DNA from 4 places in the Bradyrhizobium sp. Unk1 genome. Region 3 is predicted to be linked to each of the others. Evidence: predicted binding sites of a transcription regulator. Region 3 holds the regulator's gene; each other region holds the start of a gene.
The links. The regulator PhoB, encoded in region 3, activates phosphate uptake and scavenging genes when phosphate is short. The targets are predictions, from matches to a motif close to TGTCATNNANCTGTCAT.

Region 1 (3,983 bases), on a different contig from region 3:
CCGAGATGCCGCGCTCGCGTTCGATCTTCATCCAGTCCGAACGCGTGTTGCGCCGCTCGCCCTTGGCCTTGACCTGGCCGGCGAGATTGATGGCGCCGCCGAACAACAGCAGCTTCTCGGTCAGCGTGGTCTTGCCCGCGTCCGGGTGGGAGATGATCGCGAAGGTGCGCCGCCGCGCCACTTCGGTGGCAAGCGGGGAACGGGCCGGCGAGTCGGCTGATATGGCGATGTCGGACATGGCGGGAGCGTTTGGCAGGGAAAATGGGCCTGATCAAGCCTCATGTGGTGATTGCGGAGCCCTTCGGCCAGCCCCATATCCGTTCCCGGGGAGGACGGCCTCCCCCCTCATCAGCATATCCGCCGCGGGGACGACCCTGCCTTGAATGGAGGGTCGTCATGGCCTGGAGCATCCTGTTCGTCGCCGGTCTTCTCGAGATCACCTGGGCGATCGGCCTGAAATACACCGAGGGTTTTACCAAGCTTGTTCCGTCCGTCATCACGCTCGCGGCGATGGCCGGCAGCGTCATCCTGCTTGGAATCGCCCTCAAATCGCTGCCCGTCGGAACCGCCTATGCGGTCTGGACCGGCATCGGCGCGGTCGGTACCGCCACGCTTGGCATCATTCTGTTCGGCGAGCCGGCCACGGCGTTCCGCCTCGCCAGCATCGGGCTGATCGTCGCCGGCATTGCTGGGCTGAAATTCGTCACCTGACGAAAATCTGGACCGCCCACCAGGTCAGCGCCGCGACAATGGCCGAGGCCGGGATCGTGATCACCCAGGCATAGACGATCGAGCTCGCGACGTTCCAACGCACCGCCGAGACGCGGCGGGCCGCACCGACGCCCACGATCGCGCCGGTAATGGTGTGGGTGGTCGAGACGGGAACGCCGAGGAAGGTCGCCATGAACAGCGTCGCGGCGCCGCCGGTCTCGGCGCAAAAGCCCTGCATCGGCGTCAGCTTGGTGATGCGCAGGCCCATGGTGCGGACGATGCGCCAGCCGCCCATCAGCGTGCCCAGCGCCATCGCAGCCTGGCAGGACAGCACCACCCAGAACGGCACCGAGAATTCGCCGCCGAGATGCCCCTGCGAATACAGCAGCACGGCGATGATGCCCATGGTCTTCTGGGCGTCATTGCCGCCATGACCGAGCGAATAGAGCGAGGCGGAAGCGAATTGCAGGATACGGAAAGCGCGATCGACCGCGAACGGCGTCGAGCGCACCGAGAGCCAGGACACGATCGCGACCAGCATCATCGCGAGCAGGAAACCCACCAGCGGCGACAGCACGATCGCAAGCACCGCCTTGGACAGACCACTCCACACCGCCGCCGAGATCCCAGCCTTGGCCATGCCGCCGCCGACGAGGCCGCCGATCAGCGCGTGCGAGGAGGAGGACGGGATGCCGAGCCCCCAGGTCACGAGGTTCCAGACGATCGCACCGACCAGGGCCGCGAAGATCACCTGGGCATCGACCACCGCGGGATCGATGATGCCGGTGCCGATGGTCTGGGCAACATGCAGCCCGAACACCATGAAGGCGATGAAATTGAAGAATGCGGCCCACAACACCGCGAATTGCGGCCGCAGCACGCGGGTGGACACGATGGTCGCGATCGAATTGGCGGCGTCGTGCAGGCCGTTCAGGAAATCGAACAGCAGCGCGACGGCGATCAAGCCGACGAGGACAGGAAGTCCGAGCGCAGCATCCACGGCGCGACCCCTGCCCTAAACCTGCTCGATGACGATGCTGTTGATCTCGTTCGCGACGTCGTCGAAACGGTCGGCCACCTTTTCGAGATGGTCATAGATCTCGACGCCGACGATGAAATCCATCGCGCTGCCATCGCGGTGCTTGAGAAACAGCTCCTTCAGCCCGATGTCATGGAGATCGTCGACCCGGCCCTCCAGCTTGCCCAGCTCTTCCGTGATCGCGGTCAGCATCGCGACGTTCGGGCCGATCGACTGCATCAGCGGCAACGCGCGTCCCACGAGATTGGCGCATTCGATCAGCAGCCCGCCAATCTCCCGCATCGGCGGCTCGAAGGTGCGGACCTCGAATAGCATCACGGCCTTGGCCGTCTGCTGCATCTGGTCGATGGCGTCGTCCATCGAGGTGATGAGATTTTTGATGTCGCCACGGTCGAAGGGGGTGATGAAGGTGCGGCGCACAGCCGTCAGCACCTCACGGGTGATGTTGTCGGCGTCGTTCTCGAACTGGTTGACGCGCTGGCAGTAGACCGGCGTCTCCTCGCCCCCGTTGAGCATGCCCTGGAGCGCGATCGAGCCCTGGATCACGGTCTGTGCATGGCGGTCGAACAGGTCGAAGAACCGTTCTTCCTTGGGAAGGAAAGCGCGAAACCATCGCATCATGGGGATAGGTTACCGGTTGGAAATGGCCCGGCCCGAACTGGCCGTCACAAAACTGTCATAGACCATTTCCGCTCCGCGCGCGTGTCATCTCACGCCCGCGGAGTCGGATCATCCACCGGATTCCGGCGCCAATGAAATTGGTGCAATATCAAAAGCTTATAGTGAACGCCGGAAGTAATGGGCGATTTCGCCGATGACCCCGCGACGGAAGGTGAGCACGCAGACCACGAAGATCGAGCCCTGGATCACCGTCACCCACTGGCCGAAGCCGGCCAGATATTGCTGCATGGCGATGATCGCGAAGGCGCCGACCACGGGACCGAAAATGGTGCCGAGACCGCCGACCAGCGTCATCAGCACGACCTCGCCCGACATCGACCAGTGCACATCGGTGAGCGAGGCGTTCTGCGCCACGAACACTTTCAGCGAACCGGCGAAGCCGGCCAGCGTGCCCGACAGGACGAACGCCAGGAACTTGTACTGGTCGGTCCGGTATCCGAGCGAGATCGCGCGCGGCTCGTTCTCGCGGATCGCCTTCAGCACCTCGCCGAACGGCGAGTTGATGATGCGGTAGATCAGCAGGAAGCCGGCGAGGAAGCCGACCAGCACGACATAATAAAGCACCGTCGGCTTCGAGAGATCGAACACGCCGAACATGCGCCCCTGCGGAATGCCCTGGATGCCGTCCTCACCATGGGTGAATGGCGCCTGGAGGTAGATGAAGTAAAGCAGCTGCGACAGCGCCAGCGTGATCATCGAGAAGTAGATGCCCTGGCGGCGGATCGAGATGTAGCCGGTGATGAGCGAGAGCCCGAAAGCCGCGACGATTCCGACGAGGATGCCGAGCTCCGGCGGCAGCGCCCACACCTTCAGTGCATGCGCGCTGCAGTAGCCCGCCGTGCCGAGGAACATCGCGTGGCCGAACGAGAGCAAGCCGCCATAGCCGATCAGGAGGTTGAAAGCACAGGCAAGCAGCGCGAAGCACAGCGCCTGCATCACGAAGAACGGGTAGATGCCGCTGAATGGCACTGCGGCCAGCAGCAATGCCATCATGACGAATACGATCATCTCGTCTCGAATGGCGCGCGGGGTCACCGGCAGCGTGTCGTCCGTCAAGGCTGTCATATCAGGCCGCCCTTCCCGTCAATCCCGTTGGCTTCACCAAGAGCACCAGCACCATCAGCACGAACACGACGGTGTTGGAGGCCTCGGGGTAGAAATACTTGGTCAGGCCCTCGATCACACCGAGCGCAAAGCCGGTGATGATGGAGCCCATGATCGATCCCATGCCGCCGATCACGACCACCGCGAACACGACGATGATGAGGTCGGCGCCCATCAACGGCCGCACCTGGTTGATCGGTGCCGAGAGCACGCCCGCGAGCGCCGCAAGGCCAACGCCAAGACCGTAGGTCAGCGTGATCATGCGCGGCACGTTGATGCCGAAGGCGCGGACCAGTGTCGGATTTTCAGTGGCGGCGCGCAGGTAGGCACCGAGCCGGGTCTTCTCGATCAGGAACCAGGTGGCGATACATACCACCAGCGAGAAGATGACGACCCAGCCGCGATAGATCGGCAGGAACATGAAGCCGAGATTCATGCCGCCCTTGAG
Region 2 (3,983 bases), on a different contig from region 3:
CCCTGCCAACCTTCCAACATTGGCCGTTTCAGTTTATTCCCGTTTCCGGCCGGGGCGGGCTAAATTCTTCGTGGTTGGAGCCGCGTGGACATCAGTCATAAGTTCGCGGCAAGCAATGAATGGATCTGCATGTTGCAACGAACAATTGTCGTGGCGCTGCTTGCCGCGGTCGCTGCTACGGGCGTCTATTGGTGGCTCAGCGCGCCGGTGGTCGCGGCCGGTGCCGCCACGCCGGCCCATGTCCCCAATCTCGCCATTGGCGAGGTGATGTTCAACGCCGGCGGATGCGCGTCCTGCCATGCCGTCCCCGGCCAGCCCGATCGCACCAGGCTCGGCGGCGGCGTCGCGATCAAGTCGCCGTTCGGAACGTTCTACGCGCCGAACATCTCCTCCGATCCGACCTACGGCATCGGCAAATGGACCGACGCCGATTTCGTCAACGCGGTCATGCACGGGGTCTCGCCGGACGGACAGCATTACTTTCCGGCCTTTCCCTACACGTCCTATCAGCACGCCAGGCGCGAGGACGTGCTCGACCTCTTTGCCTATTTGAAAACGCTGCCGCCCGTTGCAGGCAAGGTGCGTGACCACGACGTGCGCTTTCCGTTCGACATCCGGCGCAATATCGGCATCTGGAAATTCCTATTTCTGGACGGCAAGCCCTTCGTCGCCGACGGCACGAAGTCGCCGCAATGGAATCGCGGTGCCTATCTCGTCAACAGTTTCGGCCATTGCGCCGAATGCCACAGCCCGCGCAATGCGCTTGGCGGCATCATCTCCGGAGAACGCTTTGCCGGCGGACCCAATCCGGAAGGCGAGGGCTGGGTGCCCAACATCACGCAGAAGCGTCTCGGCGAGTGGAGCGCGAAGGATATTGCCTATTTCCTCAAGACCGGCGAATTGCCCGACGGCGACAGCGTCGGCGGCGCGATGACGCGCGTGATCAAGAACACCTCGCAATTGCCGGACGAAGATCTCGCGGCGATGGCGGATTACATCAAATCGCTACCGCCGGTGGACGGGCCGCCGCGCCCCAAGCGCAAGGAAGGCGGCGCCTGAAGCAGGCCCTTTGCAATTGACGCGCAGTCAGCTCGCCCCAAACGCCTTGAAGGTGATGATGGTGAGGGTGTCCTGGATGCCCGGCAGCACCTGCACCTTTTCGTTGATGAAGTGGCCGATGTCGGTGTCCTTGTCGACGTAGAACTTCACCAGCAAATCGTAATGGCCGGCCGTGGAGTAGATCTCGGAGGCGATCTCGGCTTCGGCAAGGGCATTGGCGACCGTGTAGGACTGGCCGAGCTTGCATTTGATCTGGACGAAAAAGGGAACCATTGTAGCCACTCCGAAGCATATCTGGCGGCTAATAGGCCAAAACCGGCCGGATTTAGCAAGCGAACTTGCGGGCCACCGGGGTGCGCGCTAGGACGGGCGATGGTCTCAAAAACGCGGAAAATCGCCCCATGACGACGCCCGTGGCGCTCACCATCGCCGGCTCCGATTCGAGCGGCGGCGCCGGCATCCAGGCCGACCTGAAGACCTTTGCCGCGCTCGGCGTCTATGGCGCCTCCGCGATCACGGCGCTGACGGCGCAGAACACAAAAGGCGTCACCGGCATCCACGCGGTGCCCGCCGAATTCGTCACCGCGCAGATCGATGCCGTGTTTTCCGATCTCGAGGTCGGCGCGGTGAAGATCGGCATGGTGGCGCAGGCCGCCAGCATCGATGCGATCGCAGCTTCGCTGACGCGCTGGAAGCCGGGGCATATCGTGCTCGATCCCGTGATGGTCGCAACATCCGGCGATCGCCTGCTCGCCTCCGAGGCGGTCGATGCCCTGCGCAAGAAACTGATGCCGCTGGCGTCGGTGATCACGCCTAATCTGCCCGAGGCCGCGGCTCTGCTCGACGAGCCCGTCGCGACACGCGAGGCCGAGATCGAGAGCCAGGGGCGCCGGCTGCTGGCGCTGGGCTGCCGCGCGGTCCTGATCAAGGGCGGGCACGGCGAGGGCGCCGAAAGCATCGACTATCTCATCGATGCCGAGAGCACGATCGCGCTTGCGGCGCCGCGCGTCGCCACCCGCAACACCCACGGCACGGGGTGCTCACTGTCCTCGGCCGTCGCGGCGGGGCTCGCCAGGGGCGAGGATCTCGCGCGGGCCGTGCGGAACGCCAAGGCCTGGATCAGCGCAGCGATCGCGGCCGCCGACCGCTTCAGCGTCGGACACGGCCACGGGCCGATCCATCATTTCCACAAATTTTACTGACCCGGGCCGCAGGCGCACCGCCAGCGGCGCGCGGGACCGCTGCCGTTAACCTGTTCAGCCATCGGTTCCGGGGTCTTGCGGAGGCGGCTGCGGCGCCATGTCGCCTGATTGTCGCATGCGACTGATATTCGCGGGGAGGGCGAGGCAAGGTCTGATTCGTATCTGAGGATGCCTCAAGGGTTCAATCTGTCATCCCCCTGTCACGGGACATTTGTTACAGGCTGGCGCATGGGAAGTTACGATGTGAGTGACGAGAGCCCGGAGCGGCGCTTTCGCACGTTGTTCATCTCCGACGTTCATCTCGGAGCCCGCGGTTCTCAAGCCGACCTGCTGCTCGACTTCCTGCGCTACCACGATGCGGACACGATCTATCTCGTCGGCGACATCGTCGACGGTTGGGCGCTGAAATCGAGCTGGCACTGGCCGCAGTCGCATAATGACCTGGTCCAGAAGCTGCTGCGCAAGGCGCGCAAGGGCGCCAAGGTCATCTACATTCCCGGCAATCACGACGAGTTCCTGCGCAACTATTACGGCACGCATTTCGGCGGCATCGACGTCGTCGAGAACACCGTCCACACCGGCGTGGACGGCAAACGCTATCTCGTCATCCACGGCGACATCTTCGATCTCGTGGTGCAGAACGCGCGCTGGCTCGCCCATCTCGGCGACAAGGCCTACGACTTCGCGATCCAGATGAATCGCTTCGTCAACTTCTTCCGGCGCATGTTCAAGGTGCCCTATTGGTCGCTGTCGCAATGGGCCAAGCAGAAGGTCAAGAACGCCGTCAACTACATCGGCGCGTTCGAGCAGGCGCTCGCCGCCGAGGCGCGGCGTCACGACGCCGACGGCGTGATCTGCGGCCACATCCACTATGCCGTGATCCGCGACGAGGGCGGCATCCGCTACATGAATTGCGGCGACTGGGTCGAGAGCTGCACGGCGCTGGTCGAGCATGACGACGGTCATTTCGAGATCATCACCTGGGCCGATCACGCGCAGAAGCCGGCGCAAGTCCCGCAGGTCGCAGCCAGAGCTGCATAACAGAGGCCGCTTGATGCGCATCCTGGTCGCGACCGACGCCTGGCACCCGCAAGTCAATGGTGTGGTTCGGACGCTGACCAAGCTCGCAGACGCCGCCAAGGCGCTTAGCTTCGAAGGCGTTGGCGTCGAAGGCCTCGGCGTCGAGTTCACGTTCCTGACGCCGCAATCGTTCCGCACCTTCGCGATGCCGAGCTATCGCGACGTGCGGCTCGCGATGCCGCGCCCGGCGCGAATCGCGAAGCTGATCGCGGAGGCGCGCCCCGACAGCATCCATATCGCGACGGAGGGGCCGATCGGCCTGATGGTCCGCCGCTACTGCCGCCAGCGCAAGCTGCCGTTCACGACCAGCTTCCACACCCGCTTTCCCGAATATGTCCGCGCCCGCGTGCCGGTTCCGGAATCCCTGATCTGGCGGGCGCTGCGCCGATTTCACGCGCCCAGCCGCGCCGTGATGGCGGCAACGCCTGCGCTCGCCCGCGAGCTTGGCGAGCGCGGCTTCGACAACGTCGTGCTGTGGCCGCGCGGCGTCGACACCAGCCTGTTCCACCCCCGTGGGATCGACCTCTGCCTGCCGGCGCCGGTGTTTCTCTCGGTCGGCCGGATCGCGGTGGAGAAGAATCTCGAGGCGTTTCTTGATCTCGATCTGCCCGGCACCAAGGTGATCGTCGGCGACGGCCCGGC
Region 3 (3,983 bases):
TGCCTGGAGCGGCGCGCTGCTGATCACCCTGACCGTTCTTGCCCTGAATATTGGTGCGCGCATCCTTGGCGCCGAGAGGACCGCAAAATGAGTGAGCTTTCCGTATCGATGAGCGCGGCCGGTGGCCTGCCCCAGGCGCCGGTGCTGCCCGAAGCCCCGGCCAAGGTGACGGTGCGCAACCTCAACTTCTATTATGGCGAGCACCACGCGCTGAAGAACATCAATCTGGCGCTCGGCACCAACCGCGTCACGGCGTTCATCGGTCCGTCGGGCTGCGGCAAGTCCACCCTGCTGCGCATCTTCAACCGGATGTACGACCTCTATCCGGGCCAGCGCGTCACCGGTCAGCTCATGCTCGACCAGACCAACATCCTCGACCCCAAGCTGGACCTCAATCTGCTGCGCGCCCGCGTCGGCATGGTGTTCCAGAAGCCGACGCCGTTCCCGATGACGATCTACGAAAACATCGCCTTCGGCATCCGTCTCTACGAGAAGATCTCGAAGTCCGAGATGGACGACCGCGTCGAGAAGGCGCTGCGCGGCGGCGCGCTGTGGAACGAGGTCAAGGACAAACTCAACGCCTCCGGCCTGTCGCTCTCCGGCGGCCAGCAGCAGCGCCTCTGCATCGCCCGCACGGTCGCGGTGCGGCCCGAGGTGATCCTGTTCGACGAGCCCTGCTCGGCGCTCGACCCGATCTCGACCGCGAAGGTCGAGGAACTGATCCAGGAGCTGTCCGAGAACTACACGATCGCGATCGTCACCCACAACATGCAGCAGGCGGCGCGCGTCTCCGACAAGACCGCCTTCATGTATCTCGGCGAGCTGATCGAGTTCGACGACACCAGCAAGATCTTCACGTCGCCGACCGACCGGCGCACGCAGGATTACATCACCGGCCGGTTCGGCTGAGGAGACGGAACATGGGTTCTGAACATACCGCAAAGGCCTTCGACACCGACCTCCAGGAGCTCACGCGCCTGGTCGCCGAGATGGGCGGCATCGCCGAGCGCATGATCGTCGATTCCGTCGACGCGCTGATCCGCCGTGACGTCGCGCTCGGCCAGCGTGTCGTCACCATCGACGCCGAGCTCGACGCGCTTCAGAAGAAGATCGAGGAGCGCGCCGTGCTCACCATCGCGCGCCGCCAGCCGATGGCGGTGGATCTGCGCGAGATCGTCGGCGCCATGCGCGTCGCGACCGATCTCGAGCGGATCGGCGACCTCGCCAAGAACATGGGCAAGCGCGTCGCGGCGCTGGAGACCGATTTCCATCCGCTCAAGCTGTTCCGCGGCCTGGAGCACATGACCGACCTCGTGCAGCAGCAGGTCAAGTCGGTGCTGGATGCCTATGCCGCGCACGATCTGCCGGCGGCGATGGCGGTGTGGAAGGGCGACGAGGAAGTCGACGCCATCTGCACCTCGCTGTTCCGCGAGCTCCTCACCTACATGATGGAGGATCCGCGCAACATCTCGTTCTGCATCCATCTGATGTTCTGCGCCAAGAACATCGAGCGCATCGGTGACCACGCCACCAACATCGCCGAGACCGTGTTCTACATGATCGAGGGCCAGGCGATCACCGACAAGCGGCCGAAGGGCGACATGACGACCTTCGCCACGACGGTCCCGAACACTTAAGGAGCGACGACACCATGGGCGCACGCATTATGGTGGTTGAGGACGAGGAAGCTCTCACCGAGCTTCTCCGCTACAACCTCGAAGGCGACGGCTATGACGTCGAGACGGTGATGCGCGGCGACGATGCCGACACCCGCCTCAAGGAGCACATCCCCGATTTGATCGTGCTCGACTGGATGCTGCCGGGCCTCTCCGGCATCGAGCTGTGCCGGCGGCTGCGCACCCGGCCCGAGACCAAGCAGCTCCCGATCATCATGCTCACCGCGCGTGGCGAGGAGAGCGAGCGGGTGCGGGGCCTTGCGACCGGCGCCGATGACTACATCGTCAAGCCGTTCTCGGTGCCGGAGCTGCTGGCACGCGTGAAGGGCCTGCTCAGGCGCGCCAGCCCGGAGCGGCTCGCCACGGTGCTCGCCTATGGCGACATCGAGCTCGACCGCGACAAGCGCCGCGTGGCGCGTTCGGGCCGGCCGATCGATCTCGGTCCAACCGAATATCGCCTGCTGGAGTTCTTCCTGGAGCATCCCGGCCGCGTGTTCTCGCGCGAGCAGCTGCTCGACAGCGTCTGGGGCCGTGACATCTACATCGACGAGCGCACCGTCGACGTCCATATCGGCCGCCTGCGCAAGCTGCTCAATCTCGGCCGCGAGCAGGACCCGATCCGCACCGTCCGCGGCGCGGGCTACGCACTGGACGATCGCTTTGCGAAGGCGGAGCAGGCGTAGGGTCCGCCGCAAGCCAGCAAACAAAAAGCGCGCCGGGTGGCGCGCTTTTTTCTTGCTCGATCGTCCCAGCCCTGTGCCGGGACAAGGTTGTCTGGAGCTAACTCAGCGCGGACCCGGCTTCGCCGGCGCGCGACGGCGATCGGCCGCGGGCTGATACGCCACGCGCGAGTGCTGGGCGCAGTAGGGCAGGCCGGAGAGCGCCTTGCCGCCGCAGAAGAAGAAATCCGGGCTCGAGGGATCGCCGACCGGCCAGTGGCAGGTGGCCTCGTTCAGCTCCAGCAGCGACAGCCGCTGGCTCATCGGCACGACGTTGTCGTAGGTGACCGGTTCGGCCTCGACCTCGACCTCGAAGGCCTGCGCCAGCGCGGTGTTGCCGCGCGCGATCGGGCGGGTCACCCGCATCATGTGCTGGGCGGGGCGCGCCTTGCGCGGCCGGGGCGCTGCCGATGAAGGGCTCTTGGCGCGGCCCGACAGGCCGAGCCGGTGCACCTTGCCGATCACGGCATTGCGGGTCACATTCCCGAGTTCAGCGGCGATCTGGCTGGCCGAAAGTCCGGCCTCCCAGAGCTTTTTCAGCTGCTCGACGCGATCATCCGACCAGGTCAAAACGGTCATTGCACCCTTTCCTTCGCCGGCGCCTGCCATCCTGGCGGCCGCACGGCGAATGCCTAAGCTTCGAAAAACCCGTGCCGCCAGAATCCCTTAAGGCTCGCCGGGCGCGCCAGATGCGCCCGAACGCTTACGCCGGTACATGAGGACTTAGAGGATCAGAACTGCTGCACGAGATGTCGTATCTGACAAGCCAAACGCTACAATATGGCGTGACTCACGCGCAAGAGTCCGCCGACTCGCTTCCACATGTTCCGTGGCGGAAATACGCAAAATCGACACCGCAAGACTACGGATTCTGCGTTTCGCGAGGCTTTCCGGGCGGCATTGACACCGGTTTCACCAGGCATAAGATAGTCGTGCGTGCCGCCCTTAAAAGGCGGCACGTTTCGTTTTCCGGGCCGGTCAATGGTGCGTTGCGCAATGCACGCTCACACCGTCCGCAACATTCAAGTGATCGTCATGACTAACAGCGCAGCGCCGCACTTGCTCCCCGTTTTCGCCAGGTCCGACCTCGGTTTCGAGCGCGGCGAAGGCTGCTGGCTGATTGCGACCAACGGCGATCGCTATCTCGATTTCACCTCGGGCGTGGCGGTGAATGCGCTCGGCCATGCTCATCCTGCGTTGGTCAAGGCGTTGCAGGAGCAGGCCACCAAACTCTGGCACATGTCGAACCTGTTCCAGAGCCCGGACGGCGAGAAGCTTGCCGCGCGTCTGTGCAATGAAAGCTTCGCGGACTTCGTGTTCTTCTGCAATTCCGGCGCTGAAGCGCTGGAAGGTGTGATCAAGCTGGTCCGCCATCATCACTTCTCAAAGGGGCATCCGGAACGTTACCGCATCATCACCTTCGAAGGCGCCTTCCACGGCCGCACGCTGGCAACGCTCGCCGCGACCGGTTCGGCAAAATATCTCGAGGGGTTCGGCCCGCCGATGGACGGCTTCGACCAGGTCCCGCATGGTGATATCGAAGCCGTCAAGAAGGCGATCGGTCCGCAGACCGCCGGCATCCTGATTG
Region 4 (3,983 bases), on a different contig from region 3:
AGCATCTTCAGCCATTTGCGCCAGCCCCACAGCCACTCGCCGGCATCGGTCCAGACCCGCTGGCCGCTGTCGAGCGTGAGGATGCGGTCGAAATAGCTGATGAAATTGCCGAAATGGGCGAAGAAGGTGCGCAGGTTCACTTCCGCGCCGATGGCGGCAAGAAACAGCGCCGCGGCAAAGATCACCAGCCCCAACAGGAGTCGGAGCCGCTTGCGCGCGACCGCCTGGCGATAGGCCGCGTTGAGCACGGCGAGCTGCTGCTCGGGGAGGATCGAAACCGCGACGGTCATCTGGCCAGGAAAAATGGTCGATCAAAGAGAAAGAGCCGGGTCCATCGACCCGGCTCCAGTGCTATCGTCCTGAAACTCAGGACGCCTTCTTCTTACGCAGTGCATCGACGAACTTGATCAGCTCGATCGTGCCATCCCAGTCCTTGGTGGTGGCGGGATGGAAACCCTTCTTCTGGCCGTCCTGGAGGCGATCGAAGGCCGCCTTGTCCTTGGCCGGCGCGTCGAAGAACGCCTTTGCGATCGCCGCCTTGGCCTCTTCCGGCAGGTCGGAATTGTAAGCGTAGGGGCCGTTGATGATCGGCGCCGACTTGTGGATGATGCGGAAATCGTCCTTCTTCATCGGCGAGCCGTCGGCGTTCTTCAGCATGCCCTTGGTCAGCATCTGCGCCAGCGTGGAATCGTCATCGCTGGTCCACTGGTTGGCCGCAACGTCGACCGTGCCCTGCGCCAGTGCCAGGATCGCGTTCTCATGGCTGCCGGTGAAGACGACCTTGCTGAAATAGGTGTCGGCATCCGTGATGCCCATCTTGTCGAGCTCGAAGCGCGGCACGTTGTTGCCGGAGGTCGAGTTCGGGTCGACGAGGCCGAGGTTCTTGCCCTTGAGCTGGTCGACGCTCTTGTAGGGGCTGCTCGCCTTGACGAAGAACACCGAGTAGTAGCCGGTCGAACCGTCGGCGTTGATGTCGTTGGCGAAGGCATCGGTCTTGACGCCGGTCAGGCGGGCGCGGGCGAACGACGCCGAGCCGTAGCTGGCGATATGGATGTTGCCGGCGCGCTGGCCTTCGATGACGGCGGCGTAGTCGTTGGCGATGCGCAGCGTGACCTTCACGCCCAATTCCTTGGAGAGATAGTTCATGAACGGCGCCCAGCGCTCGGTCACGCCCGAGGCGTTTTCCGCCGGAATGACCGCGAAGGTCAGTTCGGGATATTTGGCTTTCCAATCGTCGGCGGAAGCCGAAGCCGTGAACGCGAGCGCGGCGGCGCCAGCAAGAACCAGTCTGCGAGTGATCATGATACCCTCTTCATCGGTTGGGGTCGGTTGACGCAAAAATTGGCAACTACAGGCGCAGCTCAGGCGGCTGCGGCCGTTCCGAGCGCCGGCACGCCCTCAGGCGCCGGCACAGGCATTCCGCCCATGACGTCGGAGGCTTCGAGATCGTAGAGCTCGCGCGCGACATGGTCGGTCAACTCGGCCGGCGCGCCGTCGAACACCACACGACCCTGCGCCATGCCGATCAGGCGGTCGCAATAGCTGCGCGCCAGATCGAGCGAATGCAGGTTGCAGAGCACCGTGATGCCGAAATGCTTGTTGATGCGCAGCAGCGCATCCATCACGATCTTGGTGTTGCGCGGGTCGAGCGAGGCGATCGGCTCGTCGGCGAGGATGATGTCGGGTTGCTGCACCAGCGCGCGGGCGATCGCAACGCGCTGCTGCTGGCCGCCGGAGAGCTGGTCGGCGCGCTGGGCGGCGAGCGAGGCGATATCGAACTGTTCGAGCGCCGACATCGCCAGCGCCCTGTCGTGCTCGGGCCAGGTCTGCGTCAGCGAGCGCCACGCCGGCATGGTGGCGAGGCGGCCCATCAGGACGTTGGTCAACACGTCGAGCCGGCCGACCAGGTTGAACTGCTGGAAAATCATCGCCGAGCGCGCCCGCCACTGCCGCAATTCCTTGCCGCGCAGCGCGGTGACGTCGAGGCCGTCGAACAGGATACGGCCCTGCGTCGGCGTCGCCAGGCGATTGATCATGCGCAGCATGGTCGACTTGCCAGCGCCGGAGCGCCCGATCACACCGACGAAGCCGCCGGGGGAGATTTGAAACGAAGCGTCGTCCACCGCGGCTTTTGCGCCAAAGCGGCACGTCAGACCTTCAACCACCAGCATAGAGGGCTCCAGAGTAGCTGGCTGCCACCGCTAACGCTGGCACTTGACACTTGTGTGACACACGGATCGCGGTGCGGCGATCCAACACACCTCCTCCCCTGTCATCACATCGTCATGACGCTGTCATCAGGCCGCTCGAAGAGGTACGCCCGCCCTCGACCTATCGGATGTAGCATGGCCGGCAAAACACTCTCGGTTCAACCGACCATCGACCCCTCGGCGAAGCTGCATGAGACCAGGCTCGGCACCTATACCGAAGTCGGCGCGCGCACCGTCCTGCATGAAGTCGCGATGGGCGACTACTCCTATGTCGTGAACGACGCCCAGATCACCTACACCACCATCGGAAAATTCTGCTCGATCGCGGCGATGACGCGCATCAATCCCGGCAATCATCCGATGCATCGCGCCACGCAGGCGCATTTCACCTATCGTTCCAGCGCCTACTTCGAAGGCGAGAGCGACGACACCGAGTTCTTCGACTGGCGGCGCCAGCATCACGTCCATATCGGCCATGACGTCTGGATCGGCCATGGCGCGATCGTGCTGCCGGGCCGCAACATCGGCACCGGCGCCGTGATCGCGGCGGGCGCCATCGTCACCAAGGACGTGCCGGCCTACACCATCGTCGCCGGCAATCCGGCGCGCATCGTGCGGCGGCGGTTCTCGGAAGACGTCGCCGGACGGCTGGCCCGGCTCGCCTGGTGGGACTGGGATCACGACAAATTGCGTGAAGCACTGCCCGATTTCCGCAAGCTCGGGATTGAAGAATTCCTCTCGGCATATGAAGCACGGGCAAGCTCCCTCACCCGTTCCCCTGCCAGCAAACGAAGCGCGGTCGCTTGACAGACATCTTCCTCGAGGGCGGCCGGGCCCTGATCGGCTCCGAGCTCGTCGAAACTTCCATTCTGGTGTCCGGCGCGGACATTGCGCAGGTCGATGCCTCTCGCGGCCGTGCGCGGCTGGCGATCGATGCGCGCAACCTGCTGGTGCTGCCCGGCATCGTCGATCTGCATGGCGATGCCTTCGAACGGCAGATGATGCCGCGCGCCGGCGTCGACTTCCCGATCGACGTCGCGCTCGCCGACAGTGACCGCCAGGCGATCAGCAACGGCATCACCACCGTGTTTCACGCCACGACCTGCTCGTGGGAGCCTGGCCTGCGCAGCGCCGGCAATGCGCGCGCCCTGATGGAGGCGATCGAGCGGCAACGCCCGCAATTCGCCGCCGACACGCGTTTCCACCTGCGCCACGAGACCTACAATCTCGATGCCGAGACCGAGATCGGCCAATGGCTCGCCGAGGGCCGCGTCGACCTGTTCGCCTTCAACGACCACATGGACGGCACCGTTGCCGACATGGCCAAGCCGCGCAAGCGCAACCGCATGGTCGAGCGCACCGGCCTCTCGGGCGAGGAATTCGACCGGCTCGTCGAGCGTGTGCTTTCGCGCGCCAGTGAAGTGCCGGCTTCCGTGTCGCGGCTCGCCGCGACTGCTCGCGCGGCCGAGGTGCGGATGCTCTCGCACGACGATGCGACACCGGCGATGCGGCAGGAGTTTCGCGAGCTGGGCGCTGACATCGCGGAGTTTCCGATCAACGAGGAGACCGCGCGAGCGGCCGCGGCCGCGGGCGATGCCATCGTCTACGGTGCGCCGAATGTCGTGCGCGGCGGCAGCCATACCGGCTGGACCCGGGCATCCGACATGATCGCGAAGGGGCTCTGCTCGGTGCTGGCGTCGGACTATTACTATCCGGCGCAGCTGCTCGCCGCGTTTCGCCTCGCCGCCGACGGCGTGCTGCCGCTGACCGAGG

Region 1: the regulator PhoB is predicted to act here: its motif matches at 2,414-2,430, upstream of AC5ZFO_RS18270 (DUF47 domain-containing protein).
Region 2: the regulator PhoB is predicted to act here: its motif matches at 2,449-2,465, upstream of AC5ZFO_RS34245 (UDP-2,3-diacylglucosamine diphosphatase).
Region 4: the regulator PhoB is predicted to act here: its motif matches at 2,271-2,287, upstream of phnC (phosphonate ABC transporter ATP-binding protein).

Annotation. Positions count from the first base shown of each region.
Region 1 is NZ_JCAMOP010000013.1:64,370-68,352, forward strand. Features, by position in the region: gene AC5ZFO_RS18255 (peptide chain release factor 3) at 1-238, opposite strand, end outside; gene sugE (quaternary ammonium compound efflux SMR transporter SugE) at 397-711, shown strand; gene AC5ZFO_RS18265 (inorganic phosphate transporter) at 704-1,711, opposite strand; gene AC5ZFO_RS18270 (DUF47 domain-containing protein) at 1,727-2,371, opposite strand; gene AC5ZFO_RS18275 (branched-chain amino acid ABC transporter permease) at 2,528-3,496, opposite strand; gene AC5ZFO_RS18280 (branched-chain amino acid ABC transporter permease) at 3,498-3,983, opposite strand, start outside.
Region 2 is NZ_JCAMOP010000034.1:63,613-67,595, forward strand. Features, by position in the region: gene AC5ZFO_RS34230 (c-type cytochrome) at 130-1,059, shown strand; gene AC5ZFO_RS34235 (Lrp/AsnC ligand binding domain-containing protein) at 1,087-1,332, opposite strand; gene thiD (bifunctional hydroxymethylpyrimidine kinase/phosphomethylpyrimidine kinase) at 1,461-2,261, shown strand; gene AC5ZFO_RS34245 (UDP-2,3-diacylglucosamine diphosphatase) at 2,490-3,302, shown strand; gene AC5ZFO_RS34250 (glycosyltransferase family 4 protein) at 3,316-3,983, shown strand, end outside.
Region 3 is NZ_JCAMOP010000037.1:41,556-45,538, forward strand. Features, by position in the region: gene pstA (phosphate ABC transporter permease PstA) at 1-91, shown strand, start outside; gene pstB (phosphate ABC transporter ATP-binding protein PstB) at 88-909, shown strand; gene phoU (phosphate signaling complex protein PhoU) at 921-1,637, shown strand; gene phoB (phosphate regulon transcriptional regulator PhoB) at 1,652-2,359, shown strand; gene AC5ZFO_RS35540 (GcrA family cell cycle regulator) at 2,462-2,974, opposite strand; gene AC5ZFO_RS35545 (aspartate aminotransferase family protein) at 3,431-3,983, shown strand, end outside.
Region 4 is NZ_JCAMOP010000027.1:63,047-67,029, reverse strand. Features, by position in the region: gene phnE (phosphonate ABC transporter, permease protein PhnE) at 1-290, opposite strand, end outside; gene phnD (phosphonate ABC transporter substrate-binding protein) at 367-1,302, opposite strand; gene phnC (phosphonate ABC transporter ATP-binding protein) at 1,362-2,171, opposite strand; gene AC5ZFO_RS30105 (LbetaH domain-containing protein) at 2,346-3,017, shown strand; gene AC5ZFO_RS30100 (alpha-D-ribose 1-methylphosphonate 5-triphosphate diphosphatase) at 3,014-3,983, shown strand, end outside.